DNA from 4 places in the Mesorhizobium sp. M1342 genome. Region 4 is predicted to be linked to each of the others. Evidence: riboswitches for the same ligand, from Rfam matches in the RefSeq annotation. Region 4 holds a riboswitch; each other region holds the start of a gene.
What was found. Region 4 has a riboswitch for cobalamin ahead of bluB (5,6-dimethylbenzimidazole synthase). Riboswitches for the same ligand answer to the same signal wherever they lie in the genome.
Positions count from the first base shown of each region.

Region 1 (3,353 bases), on a different contig from region 4:
TGATGAACAGGATCGACACCAGGTAGAAACGGATGTCAAACTTCATGCGCGCGTCGTCGAACGAGTTGAAACCGCACTCGTAGGCGGAAAGCTTTTCGGGATCGGGATTGCGATAGGCCACCAGGAAGGGTGCGGCCAGCAACGCCAGGCCGACAACCAGCGCCACGCCTATGAACAGGACGATGGGCAGGTATGAGCTCAAGAGTGCGTTCATGCTCGGCTTTCCGTTGGCGCCAATCCACTTTGATTACAGCACCGGACCCTAATGCGGAAGCGTGACAGTTTAACCGCTGAACCGTTTTAAGGGCCTATGCTGCAACGCGGCGAGGGTTAGCGCAGCACTTCCAGCGAAGCAAGTCAAACCTTGTTCAAAACACCGACCTGGACGGCATATCGCGGCAAACTGGTCCGATCCGCTCCTGTTTGATTTCCTTCGCTTTTTACTCCACTTTTCTCTCCTGACATGGATGCCGCCAAAACCCTGCTAGCATGGGTTGGAATCAGCCATTCGACCCTCGGTCAAAACACTTCAAAGTGATGCCTGCATGAAGGAAAAGATCTCGCTCCCCACGGCCCGTCGCATCGCGCTTGCCGCCCAGGGGTTTCTCGATCCCCGCCCGACCGGCACGCCCGACCGCCGGCATTTTGCCCGCACCCTCTCCCGCACCGGCCTGCTGCAGATCGATTCCGTCAGCGCGGTGGTGCGCGCTCATTATATGCCGCTCTATTCGCGCCTTGGCCCCTACCCGTTCTCGCTGCTCGACAACGCGGCCGTGACGCGCAAGCGCACGGTTTTCGAATACTGGGGGCACGAGGCCTCCTTCCTGCCGGTCGAGACATACCCGCTGATGCGCTGGCGCATGCAGCGCGCCGAGCGCGGCGACGAAATGTATCTGGGCCTCGCCAAATGGGGCCGCGAGCACGCCGCCTACATCGAAGAGATCTACCGCCAGGTCGCCGAGCGCGGCCCGATCGCCGCTTCCGCGCTCGAAGGCCAGAAAGGCTCGGGCGGCTGGTGGGGCTGGAGCCATGCCAAGCACGCCTTCGAATGGCTGTTCTGGGCCGGGCGCATCACCACGGCGCACCGCCGCGGTTTCGAGCGCTTCTATGACCTGCCCGAACGCGTGCTGCCGCAGGCGATCCTCGATCTGCGGGTACCGGCAGCCGAGGACGCGCACCGCGAATTGCTGCGCATTTCTGCCCGCGCCCACGGCGTGGCGACTTCAGGCGACCTGCGCGACTATTTCCGCCTGTCGCCGGCCGACATGAAGGGCCGGCTGGAGGAACTGGTTGAAACGGGCGAGCTGCTGCCGGTGCGTGTCGAAGGTTGGGACAAGCCCGCCTATCTTCACAAAGACGCCCGCCTGCCGCGCAAAGTCGAGGCCCGCGCCCTGCTGGCACCCTTCGATCCGGTCGTCTTCGAGCGCTCGCGCACGGAGCGGCTGTTCGATTTCCATTACCGCATCGAGATCTACACGCCGGCCGACAAGCGGCAATACGGCTATTATGTCCTGCCGTTCCTGCTCGGCGACAGGATCGTGGCACGCGTCGACCTCAAGGCCGATCGCCCGGCCAGCATACTGCGCGTCCATGCGGCCTATGCGGAGCCCGGTGCACCGCCTGAAACCGCTGCAGAGCTGTTCGAGGAATTGAAGCAGATGCAGGGCTGGCTCGGTCTCGAACGCATCGAAGTGACGCCTGCCGGGGATTTGGGGCCGGCGCTGGCCGACATCGCCGTGTCGTAAGCTCGCGTTGACACCGCCGCCCGCAAAAGCCTAAATCCGGTTCAGATGGTCTCTTGCCCGCAACGGCAAGGGCTAAGAGGGAATGCGGTGCGGGGCAAAATCCCAAATCCGCGGCTGTCCCCGCAACTGTAAGCGAAGAGCCAAGGCCGAAAGCCACTGGGGAGTTCCCGGGAAGGCGGCTACCCAAGGCGATGACCCGCGAGCCAGGAGACCTGCCGTCTGCGACTTTAGAATCCGATCGCCCGGCGGGTTTCCGGGCAAGGAGCCCGATCTTTGGACCACGACAGCAGTTTTTCGGCTGGCACAGCGGATATTTCGTCCGGCCATGATGATGCCTTGGCCGGCGTCACCATCATCGTCTGCGCCTCCTGCCGCAATGAGACCGGCTCCGACGCCCATCCCCGCGCCGGCGAATTGCTGGCGGACGACACGCGCCGCGCCGCATCTGGCGACGATATTCGCATCCGCAGCGTCGAATGCCTCGGCAATTGCAAGCGGCGCCTCAGCGCCGCCATCCTGCGCGACGGCTGCTGGAGCTATGTCTTCGGCGACCTGACCACGACCAGCGGCGCCGACCTCATCACGGGTGCCAAGCTCTTCGCCACCTCGAAGGACGGCCTGATTCCATGGCGCGGCCGCCCCGATAGCCTGAAGCGTGGCCTCGTTGCCCGCATCCCTCCCCTCGACCTGTTGAAGGACTGATCATGACTGCTTCCGTCTCGCGCGTTCCCTGCACCGTCGTCACCGGCTTCCTCGGCGCCGGCAAGACGACGCTGGTCCGCCATCTCCTGGAAAACGCCGGCGGCAAACGCATTGCCATCATCGTCAACGAATTCGGCGACATCGGCATCGACGGCGAGATTTTGAAGGGCTGCGGCATCGACACCTGCCCGGAGGAAAACATCGTCGAACTGGCCAATGGCTGCATCTGCTGCACCGTCGCCGACGATTTCGTGCCGGCGCTTGACAAGATCCTGTCGCTGACGCCGAGGGTCGACCATATCCTGATCGAAACCTCGGGCCTGGCGCTGCCCAAGCCGCTGGTCCAGGCCTTCCAGTGGCCGAGCGTGAAGAGCCGCGTCACAGTCGATGGCGTCATCGCCGTGGTCGACGGCCCGGCGCTGGCCGAAGGCCGCGTCGCCAACGACATGGACGCCTTGCAGGCGCAGCGCGCCGGGGACGAGACGCTCGACCATGACGATCCGGTGGAAGAAGTGTTCGAGGATCAGATCGCCTGCGCCGACCTGATCATCCTGTCGAAGAGCGACCTGATGGACGCCGCCGGCACCGCCCGCGCCAACGCCATCATCAACGAACATTCCGCCCGCGCGGTGAAGATCGTGCCGACGTCGCATGGCAAGGTCGATCCCTCCGTGCTGCTCGGGCTCGGTCTCGCCGTCGAGGACGACATCGAAAACCGCAAGTCCCACCATGACGGCGCATTCGACCATGAGCATGACGACTTCGACACCTTCATCGTCGACATTGCCTCGATCGCCAATCCGGACGAGTTGGCAAAGCGCGTCGCCACCGTCGCCGAAGAAGAGAACGTGCTGCGCGTAAAAGGCTTCGTCGAGGTCGGCGGCAAGCCCATGCGGCTCTTGCTGC
Region 1 is NZ_JAMYLI010000001.1:22,962-26,314, reverse strand. It holds gene NKH06_RS00135 (NADH-quinone oxidoreductase subunit A) at 1-214, opposite strand, end outside; gene NKH06_RS00130 (winged helix-turn-helix domain-containing protein) at 546-1,745, shown strand; cobalamin riboswitch at 1,775-1,979, shown strand; gene NKH06_RS00125 (DUF1636 family protein) at 2,019-2,447, shown strand; gene cobW (cobalamin biosynthesis protein CobW) at 2,450-3,353, shown strand, end outside.
Region 1: another riboswitch for cobalamin. It lies ahead of NKH06_RS00125 (DUF1636 family protein); the one in region 4 lies ahead of bluB (5,6-dimethylbenzimidazole synthase).

Region 2 (3,353 bases), on a different contig from region 4:
GTCCAGCCCGATCTCTTCCTGCCAGCGAATTGCAGCCTCGATCTCCTTCTTCAGGAACGTCTCATAGTCGACATAGCTCAGCTGGCCCTTCGCATGAGCGGCCCGCGCCTTGCGTACCTGCGGCGTCTGCGGGAAGGACCCGATGGTCGTCGTCGGGAACGGCGGCAGCCCGAGTGAGCCGGCTTGGACTCTGGAGCGCTCGCCAAAAGCGCTCTCTCGTCGCTTCGCGCTGTCCTCAATGCTAGCGATCCGCCCCTGAACAAGCGGGTCATGGATCCTCGTGGATGTCACGCGCGTGGCGGCAGCCTCGGCAGACGCTTTCAACGCGCCTGCCACCGCATCCCTGCCTTGGGACAGGGCCCGGGCCAGCAAGACCAGCTCGTCGGTCTTCTGGGCCGCGAAGGCGAGCCACGACCTGATGTCGGCGTCGAGTTCCGTCTCCATGCGCAGATCAATCGGCACATGCAGCATCGAGCAAGAAGGCGCGATCTCGACGCGGTCCAAGGGCCAGCCGGCGACGATCGGTTTGATGCGGTCGAGAATGGCGGGCAGGTTCGCACGCCAGACGTTGCGGCCATCGATCAAGCCAAGCGAGAGCACCAGATCCTTCGGAGCGAGCCGACCCACCGTTTCCAGCTGCTCGGGAGCGCGCACGAGATCAATATGCAGCCCGGCCAGGGGCAGAGAAACCGCGGTTTCGAGATTGTCTCCCAGCGACCCGAAATACGTAGCCAGCATGATCTTCAGCTCGGGCGCGGCTTTCGACAGCTGGCCATAGGCGAATTCGAACGCAGCTCGTTCGTTCGGGTTCAGATCGAGGACAAGCGCTGGCTCATCGATCTGCACCCAGTCGGCTCCCGACAGCTTCAGCTTCTGCAGGACTTGCTCGTAAACGGGCAGCAGCCGCGGTAGGAGCGCGATGGGACCGAACCCCTCGGCAGGCGATTTCGCCAGCTTGAGGAAGGTGATGGGTCCAAGGATGACTGGGCGTGTGTGAATGCCGAGAGCTTTAGCCTCGAGGAAATAATCGACCGGCTTCGATGACGAGAGGGCGAACGTCTGATCATCATCGAGTTCCGGCACAATGTAGTGGTAGTTGGTGTCAAACCACTTGGTCATTTCCATCGCGGTTACACCAGGTCCATGAGCCTCCTCCTGGTGACCAGCGTGTCCACAATCCTCCGTCTGACCCTGGTTGCCGCGCGCCATTGCGAAGTAGATGTCAAGTGGGACCTCGCCGCTATTCCAGCCGTAACGGGATGGAACGGCCCCGACCATGGCTGCGGTGTCGAGCACATGGTCGTAAAGCGAGAAGTCGTTCGACGGGATTTTCGACACGCCGCGATCGCGCTGCTCTTCCCAGCTAGCGGCACGGAGCGCCTTCGACGTCGTGAGAAGGTCGCCAGCGGACGATGTTCCGGACCAGTAGCTTTCAAGCGCGAATTTCAGTTCTCGCCGACGACCGAAGCGCGGCACGCCGAGCGTTGCTACAGGAATTTCCTGAGAGTCAGTCATGTCATACCCCGATGGTTGGGGCGCCGATGACAAGGAAGGCGCTAGCAGGCCGGCACGAACGCCGGCTTGCAGCGGCCACCGAGACACCCCGCCCGTGGACGTAATTCGCCGTGGCAGGTCTCCTGGCTCGCGGGGTCATAGCCTCTACCCGTCTTCCTGAGGGTATTCGCCTCAGTGACATGAGTGGGGTTGGCTCGCCGCTAACAGTTGCGGGGGCAGCGCCGGCATTGCACCGGCTTCCCTCTTAGCTCCGCTGCGGCAGCACCGCACGCGAGAACCACGACACGCAGACAATCACAGCAGTCCGCTCTTTTGTCAATGACGCATAACGAAATGTTTATGTCGTTATGTGATTTCGCTTTTACGCTTGTCTAACATTGTGAAATATTCAGTCGCCCATTGGCGGCGCTGCTCCGCTGCCACCATAGTCCAACTAATGGATCCCTGTCGGGCTGCGACATCCCTCGCAGGTCGCCGATGAAGGATTTCGGACAAGACTTCAAGCGCGTGACAACGTCATTAGAATGCAGAAGATCGCATTGGTGGCGATGTTTAACGATGCGGCCGCAAGCCGTGCGTGCGTGGTAGAAGCGGTTTTCTCGGAGTGAGCGCCAAACCGTGGTCCGAGGGGAATTGGCACGCCAGTCGTCATCACGGGTGACTAGGCAATCGTGATGACTCCGCTCGGCGGCAAGAGACCACACTGACGGAGCCTGGCTCAAGGGTCTGATGCAAAGCCCGACTGTGGTCCCGATAAGCCGCTTAAGCCGCATTCAGGCGGTCAGGATAAGTATCTCTCTCTCCAAGCGCTCGGCATTGAGGGATGCGCAAATGCAGGCAAAGCTCGCGTGCTTCATATTCTGCATCATACGATCGGCAGGACCCAGTTTTTATCCAGTGCACGCGTCAGCGCGGTGTGCAATTCTGGCTCGGTCCGATACGAAGGCATTTGGGCCTCGCTGATCCAGCCCAAGCCAACATAGTGGAAGTGATCCGCAGGGACCGTAACCCGGCTGCTGTCCAGTTGCCGAACGAAGTCCGCTGACCAATGGTGGATCGTATACGCTTCAAGTTTGTCCATCATCCTCCGCCAGCGTTGGATGCGTTCTTCGCGCGGCATGCTGGCCGCTCTTGAGATCGCGGTAGCTATCTCGTCGGAGAGCCTCGGATTTACCAGCAGGGCGTCCTCGCCGAAGTCTTCGGCCGCGCCGGCAAACTTCGATAACACCAGAACGCCAGGGTCGCTCGGATCTTGTGCAGCAATGTATTCTTTCGCCACAAGATTCATGCCATCGCGCAACGGCGTCACAACGCAAACACGCGCGGCTCTGTAAAGACCCGCTATCTCAGCTTGGGTGAACGACCTGTTCTCATAGATAATCGGCATCCACTCGTCCGTGCCATGCCGGTTGTTGACTTGATTGACGAGTCTTTCGACGTCGCGCCGATATTCGCTGTACGCTTGGATGTCGCCACGTGAGGGAGTTGCGATTTGCAAGAGCGAGACACGTTGCGGCTCGACTGCCAGCAGATCGAAAGCTTTAATCCGATTGTCGATGCCCTTGGTGTAGTCGAGCCGATCGACGCCGATAACTAGCTTTGCTCCGCCAAGTTTCAACTGCGAAATGTAGGCTTTCTGCGCCTCAAGCGAATCTGCGGCACACTGTTCGAATTGCTTCGGATCGATACCTATAGGAAAATTTTGGCATTGCGTCTGGCCATGGTCCGAGAAAACGACCCCGTTCTTGCTCTCCAGCCCCAAATGAGATTGGACACAGGCGAGGAAATTGCTCACATCACGGTCGGTCTGGAAACCGAGCAGATCATACTCGAGCATA
Region 2 is NZ_JAMYLI010000038.1:16,266-19,618, reverse strand. It holds gene metE (5-methyltetrahydropteroyltriglutamate--homocysteine S-methyltransferase) at 1-1,515, opposite strand, end outside; cobalamin riboswitch at 1,611-1,812, opposite strand; gene NKH06_RS28635 (alpha,alpha-trehalose-phosphate synthase (UDP-forming)) at 2,381-3,353, opposite strand, start outside.
Region 2: another riboswitch for cobalamin. It lies ahead of metE (5-methyltetrahydropteroyltriglutamate--homocysteine S-methyltransferase); the one in region 4 lies ahead of bluB (5,6-dimethylbenzimidazole synthase).

Region 3 (3,353 bases), on a different contig from region 4:
GGCCCTCGCGCCGCGCTTTCAGCGCCGCAACCACCTTGTCGAGATCGAGATAGTCGTAGCGCAGCGCGATGTTCATCTCGTCGAGCACCAGCAGGCTGATCGACGGGTCGGCCATCAGCTCGAGCACCTTGGCCCACGCGGCTTCGGCCGCGGCGATGTCGCGCTTCAGATCCTGCGTTTCCCAGGTGAACCCCTCGCCCATCGCGTGCCAGACGACGCGGTCGCCGAAGGCGGCGAACGCATCCTTCTCGCCGGTGTGCCATTTGCCCTTGATGAACTGGACGACACCGACGCGCTTGCCGTAGCCGAGCATCCGCAGCGCCAGGCCGAAGGCGGCCGTGGTCTTGCCCTTGCCGGGGCCGGTGTTGACGATCAGCAGCCCCTTCTCGACCGTCTTGCTCGCCACCTCGGCATCCTGCACCGCCTTGCGCTTAGCCATCTTGGCGCGGTGGCGTTCTTCGTCCTTATCGTCGATGTCGGTCATGTCATTTCACCTTGAGCGGCAGCCCCGCCACCATCAGCAGCACCGTATCGGCAATCGCCGCGACCTGCTGGTTGAGCCGGCCGGCGGCATCGCGAAACCGGCGCGCCAGTGCATTGTCCGGCACGATACCTTGGCCGACTTCATTGGACACCACGAACCAGGGTCCGCGCGGCCGCGACAGCACCTCTGCCAATCGGCGGCATTCCAGCTCGAAATCGTGTTCGGCCAGCATATGGTTGGTCAGCCACAACGTCAGGCAGTCGACGAGTACCGGTTGGTTATCAGGCAAGGCGGCAAGCGCGCCGGCGAGATCGAGCGGTGCGTCGATGGTCGTCCAGCCTTCGCCGCGCTGCGACCGGTGCAGCGCGATGCGCTCACGCATCTCGTCATCCCAGGCTTGCGCCGTGGCGATATAGGTCCAGGGCGGCGGCAAGGCGGTCGCCAGGATTTCGGCGTGCGCGCTCTTGCCGGACCGCGCACCGCCGATGAGGAAGGTCAGTGTCTTGCGATCAGGCAAAGCTGTCGCGCAGGCTGGTCGCGGTGCCGGTGAAGCGGCCACGCACCACACCGACGACCGCGCCGAGCACCAGCCAGAACACGAGGTTGGTCACGGTCACCGCCACCACGAACTGGTGATGCAGCCCTTCCGGAATCGCCGTCTCGTAACTGTCGGGCTGCGGTGCACCGACAACATGCGGTGCGACGATCAAAAAGACGGCAAGGATCGCCAGCGGCAGCGACTTGCGGAACGCGATCAGGCCGAGACCGGCAGCGGTTGCCGCCACCGTTGCCCACCACCAGATCTGCCGCTGGGTGAGATCGGCGGCCGGCATGGCAGGCAATTCCGGCGGCAGGCCGAGGCCCGGTGCCAGCGTGAACACGGCAAAGCCGGCAAGGCCCCAGAACACGCCCTGGCGCCAGCCACCGATGCCGCCGGCGAATTCGGAGACCGCGACCAGGATCAAGGCGAAGCCGATGCCGGTGACGATATTGGCAAGCACGCTGAAGGCGAAACGCTCGAAACCGTCTGCCGGCGCCCAACCTTCGTCTGCCGGAGCGGCTTCCGCCGCAGCCGGGGCAGCAGAGCTCATCGCATCTCCCGCCGGAGCAGTTGTGCTCATGGCATTGCTATCCGTTGCGGCCGGAGCGCCATGGTCATGGTGATGCCCGCCGCCCGCCTGTTCGTAAACTTCCGCCTTCAGGATCAGCGGCACGGTGGCATAGGCCTGCAGGCAGGCGAGGACGACGCCGGCCACGAGCCCTGCGATCGCCGCGATGAACACGACGTTGCGAAACAGATTCATGATGTCAGCCCCTCGTCAGTGGCAGGGAAACGCCATCGAATGGCGATAGTCGTGAGCCGCATTATGGACGGCATCGATATGCGAGAAGCCGACAAAGCCCATCACGAAAATGCCGAGCAGCGCGGCAAGCGCGAGCTGCATGAAGCGCGACTGCGAGGAGACGGAGGCGCCGAGGGAGACGGAAGCGGTAGTCATGTCTTGTCCTTTCGCCCTCCACCCGAGGGCATCGAAGTCAGTTTCCTGTCGCCGGCAGGTCTCCTGGCTCGCGGATCAGCATCCTTCCCCACCTTCCCGAAGAAAAATCTTCAGTGGCATATGGAGAGGACTACCGCACACAGTTGCGGGGGCAGCCACGGCATTGGGCGAATTCGCCCGCACCGCATTCCCTCTTGGCTCCAAAATGGAACCGGCGACACCGGCGACTATAGGCAGAATCCTCGCCTCCGGCAAACCAAATTCCGCCGGCGGCCATTGCGAATGCGCCATGAAGGTCAAAGCGATTTCGGCAGATAGCGCCACGTCACAAAGCCGCAGACCGCCGCCAGCAGGCCGAGCGTGACGAACACCGCGCCAAGGCCGAAGAAGGCCAGCACCACCGAATAGACCAGCGGCGGCGTCAGCTCGGAAAAGTCGAGATAGGTGCGGTAGACCGCCGCCATCTGCGATCTTTCATAGGAGCGCACCGAACGCATGAAGGCGGTCGAGCCGAGCGCGTCGAGCGCAATGGTGAAGAAGGCGCCGCAGAGCAGGAAGGCGCCGGTGAGCAGCGGCACGGTTTCGCCGACGAAGCCTGCCGCCAGCAGCGTGGCCGACATGGCGAAATAGGCGAATGTCATGGTCCTGCGGCCGCCAAAGCGCTTTCCTGCCTTGCCCCAGAAGATGGCCATGAACAAAAGCGCGTTGCCGGCCGAAACCAGCAGGCCGCCGGCCAGCTTGCCCTCGCCGGTGATCACCATGAACAGCGGCCCGTAGACGAAGAACGTTGTCCAGAAACAGGAGCGGCCGAAGGCAATCAGCCAGGCCAGCCTGAGCCTGGGCTGCGCGACGAAGCGGCCGATATTGGCGAGCGGATTGACAGGGCGCGTCTTGCCCGGACGGATGGACTGGGTGTCGCCGAGGCGGTAGGTCCAGAACAGCGCCAGCAGGGCAAACGCGAACACCGCGACCGCACCGTGCGCGGCATAGATGCCGAAGCGCGTGTAGAGGAAGATGCCGAGCGTCGGCCCACCGGTCCAGGCCAGCATCGACCACGCCATGCGCAGCGATTCGGCCTGCATGAAGTCGGTCTTGCGGATGTGGTCCATGATGTAGAGGTTGAGCGTGATCGACAGCGCGCTGGCGCCCATCACCCGGCACAGCATGCCGGCCAGTTGCCCGGCAAGCGTGTCGGTGACGAAGAACAGCGAGCCGACGGCCAGCAGGCAGGCGCCTGATGTGTAGACCCAGCGGCGGGCAAAGCGGCGGATCAGCATCGGCATGAACAATGTCACCGACAGGCCGAGCATCGCCACGACTGTGTAGAGCATCGACACGATCTGCTCGTTGTGCAGGATTTCATAGGCCTG
Region 3 is NZ_JAMYLI010000001.1:56,551-59,903, reverse strand. It holds gene cobO (cob(I)yrinic acid a,c-diamide adenosyltransferase) at 1-484, opposite strand, end outside; gene cobU (bifunctional adenosylcobinamide kinase/adenosylcobinamide-phosphate guanylyltransferase) at 486-1,001, opposite strand; gene NKH06_RS00290 (CbtA family protein) at 994-1,788, opposite strand; gene NKH06_RS00285 (CbtB domain-containing protein) at 1,804-1,983, opposite strand; cobalamin riboswitch at 2,020-2,223, opposite strand; gene NKH06_RS00280 (MFS transporter) at 2,280-3,353, opposite strand, start outside.
Region 3: another riboswitch for cobalamin. It lies ahead of NKH06_RS00285 (CbtB domain-containing protein); the one in region 4 lies ahead of bluB (5,6-dimethylbenzimidazole synthase).

Region 4 (3,353 bases):
GGCGTGCCGCGCGCTGCATCAGCTGGCCGGTCGCCCAGTCGAAATCATCCTCGGTCAGATTGATCTCGGCCAGCGGATCGCGGTGGTGCGCGTCGAACCCCGCCGAAATGATGATCAGGTCGGGCGCGAAATTGTCGAGCGCGGGCAGGACGCGCGACAGGAAGGCATCGCGAAACACTTCGCTGCCGGTCTGCGGCGCCAGCGGTGCGTTGACGATGTTGCCGGCGCCCGTTTCGGTCTTCGCTCCGGTGCCGGGATAAAGCGGCATCTGGTGTGTCGAGCAATAGAGCACCGACGGATCGTCCCAGAAAATATCCTGCGTGCCATTGCCGTGATGCACGTCCCAGTCGACGACGGCAACGCGCTCGACACCGTGTTTCTTCTGCGCATAACGCGCCGCGATCGCCGCCGTGTTGAACAGGCAAAAGCCCATCGCCGTGGTCTTTTCGGCATGATGGCCGGGCGGCCGGGCGGCGACGAAGACGTTGTCGGCGCGGCCCGAAAAGACATCATCGACGGCGGCGTTGGCGGCGCCGATCGCGGTGATCGCCGCTTGCCAGCTCTTCGGGCTGGCAGTGGTGTCGGCATCGATGCGGGCAATCCCCTCGTCGGGGATGGCGGCGCGCACGCGGGCGACGAAATCGGCGGGATGCGCGTAGAGGATGGTGGCCTCGTCGCCTTCCGGCGCCTGAATACGATCGAGCCCGGCAAAGGCTTCGTCGTCGAGCACGCGCTCGATGGCGCGTAAGCGGTCGGGCCGCTCGGGATGTCCGGGCGGCGTGAGATGCTCGAGGAAGATCGGATGGGTGTAGAGACGGGTGGTCATCGTCCTAATCTAGTGACCCGGATCGACAAAGGCCATGCACGGGCGGCCGATGACTGGGGAAAATCGCGACTGCGTCCATTCGCGTCGCCGCAGGCATTGGCCCCGCGGGCGCTTCGGCGTAAGGTCCCTGGTACTGCCTGGTGCCCGCCGCAAGCGGGAGAATCGGGAACACGGTTGAATTCCGTGGCGTGCCCAACGCTGTGAGGGGGACCGCGCCGGTAAATGCCACTGTCGATGACGGGAAGGCACCGGACGCGGGTTGATCCCGAGCCAGAAGACCGGCCTGGCAGGCATTGTCATCCGCGTGGTCAGGCGGATGGCATCAGAGCGACGTGCGTCTACTTGGACGCACAAAGTACGCTCTGTCAGTTTTGAATCTGCAATCGCAAGGGGACAAGCGATGCCGGAACACATGACCGCTGCCATTGACGATGGATTTGACCAGAATGCGCGCGATGCGGTCTACCGCGCCATGTTCACGCGGCGTGACGTGCGCAGCCATTTCCTGCCCACCGCGATCGATGACGACGTGCTGGCACGGCTGCTGCTTGCCGCCCATCACGCGCCATCGGTCGGCTTCATGCAGCCATGGAATTTCATTGTCATTCGCGATGTCAAACGACGGGCGGAGGTGCGCGACCTGTTCCTGGCCGCGCGAGAACAGGAACTGCCGGCGATCGAGGCGGAAAAACAGGCGCTGTACCGCAAGCTCAAGCTGGAAGGCATCTGCGAGAGCGCGCTCAACATCTGCATCACCTGCGACCGGCAGCGCTCGAAGGGTTCGCCGCTGGGACGCTGGCACAATCCGGAGATGGATCTCTACAGCACCGTCTGCGCGGTGCAGAATTTCTGGCTGGCCGCGCGTGCCGAGGGCGTTGGCGTCGGCTGGGTGAGCATCATCGAGGCTGAGGCGCTGAAGCGGCTGTTGGCCATTCCGGACCACGTAACGCCGATCGCCTATCTCTGCGTCGGCCGTGTTTCCGAGTTCGCTCCCAAACCGGACCTTGAAACGCATGGCTGGGGACGGCGGCTGCCGCTGCCGGAGCTGATCATGAGCGAGACCTTTTCCGGGCAAGGCGAGACACAGCTCAAATCCACCGTGGCGCGCCTCAACACCGTTTCTGCCTCACCAGACATCACCCGCCCAGCGGATCAGGGTGTGGCGCCGGCCGTACCCCAGCGCGAACCGCCGAAGGAGGCCAGCGCCTTGTCCTTGAGCTCTCTGAACTTCGACGACGCCTCGGCCAGCCGGGCGTCCCAGGCGGGATCCGGCACCTGGCCCGCAATGGTCTTGAAATAGACCTGCATCAAGCAGGCGATGGCGAAGGGTTCAATGAACGCCGCCTTGAATGCCCAGGCGAAGACGATGGCGAGCACAAAAGCCCAGCCGGCGAGCTGACCAGGCATCAGGAACAGAATTGCGCCAGCAGGCGCCAGCATCATCAGAAAGATGATGAATGACACGCCCCACATGATGACCGCCAGCCAGACGGCGTTCTTGACCATGACCTTGCCGTTCTGGGCATACAGCACGACGCCTTGGCGCGCCGTCTCGAACGGCGAGGCTGAATTGATGCGGATGTTGTAGCCGAGGATGATCTCGTCCACATAGGTCAGCGACAGGCGGATCACGGTGTTGATGAAGGAGACCAGGCCGCTCAGGCCCGGTATCGGCAGGAAGGCGGCGATACCGCCGAGCAGGCTGGTGATGGCGCGGATGGCACCCTTGACGAGTTGGTCGACGACGAAAAGGGTGTTGGCCTCGGCAAAACGCTGGGTCACGATATCCCTGGCGTAGGCGATCTGGTCCTGACCGCCGGGAATGTCGCGGCCGTCGATCAGATGAACCATGACGGCGATGTGGCCGGCCTTGACGATGTAGAGGATGTATTCGCGGATCCAGTAGACCGCGATCGAGACGATGCCAAACCCGACCACGCCGCCCCACAGGGCAAAGGACATGGGCCCGTCGGGATCGGTGGAGATATGGCCGACGCCATAGCCGACCGAGGCACCGGTGCCGGTCGCCATGATGTAGGCCAGTGTGATGCCGAAATAGACGATCATGCGAAAGACGATGAACGGCCAGGTCCGCATCATGATGGACACCGACCGGCCGATCTCGAAATCCCACATGTGCCCCGAATCTCCGCCTCAGAGATGGTGGAAGAGGATGGGCTCAACCCGGCGATTGTCAATTGCCGGCCCTTGACGCCGAAGGGCAACGAATTCGGGCTGACGGTTTTCTTTCGGAGCCTTTCGCCGGCGCGCGGCTGACGGAGCATCAAACGAAAAACCCGCCTGTGCGGCGGGTCACTGGCGCAAATCAGCACCATGGACGAATATATACCTTAGCTGAGGTCACCGAGTCAAGAAAAAATTCCTATCGGGAACAGCTGCCGGGCACGAAAGCTCCGGTGGGAACTTCAATTCGACTGCGGGTCCGGCTTCTTGAGCAGGCCTTCGAGCAGTTGCTTGAACGCCGTCACCACCTTCTTCGACGTCGCTTCGGGGTCGCTCGAATTGG
Region 4 is NZ_JAMYLI010000026.1:22,030-25,382, forward strand. It holds gene NKH06_RS24330 (histone deacetylase family protein) at 1-826, opposite strand, end outside; cobalamin riboswitch at 948-1,127, shown strand; partial or broken gene bluB (5,6-dimethylbenzimidazole synthase) at 1,239-1,856, shown strand; gene NKH06_RS24340 (hypothetical protein) at 1,979-2,962, opposite strand; gene NKH06_RS24345 (TetR/AcrR family transcriptional regulator) at 3,253-3,353, opposite strand, start outside.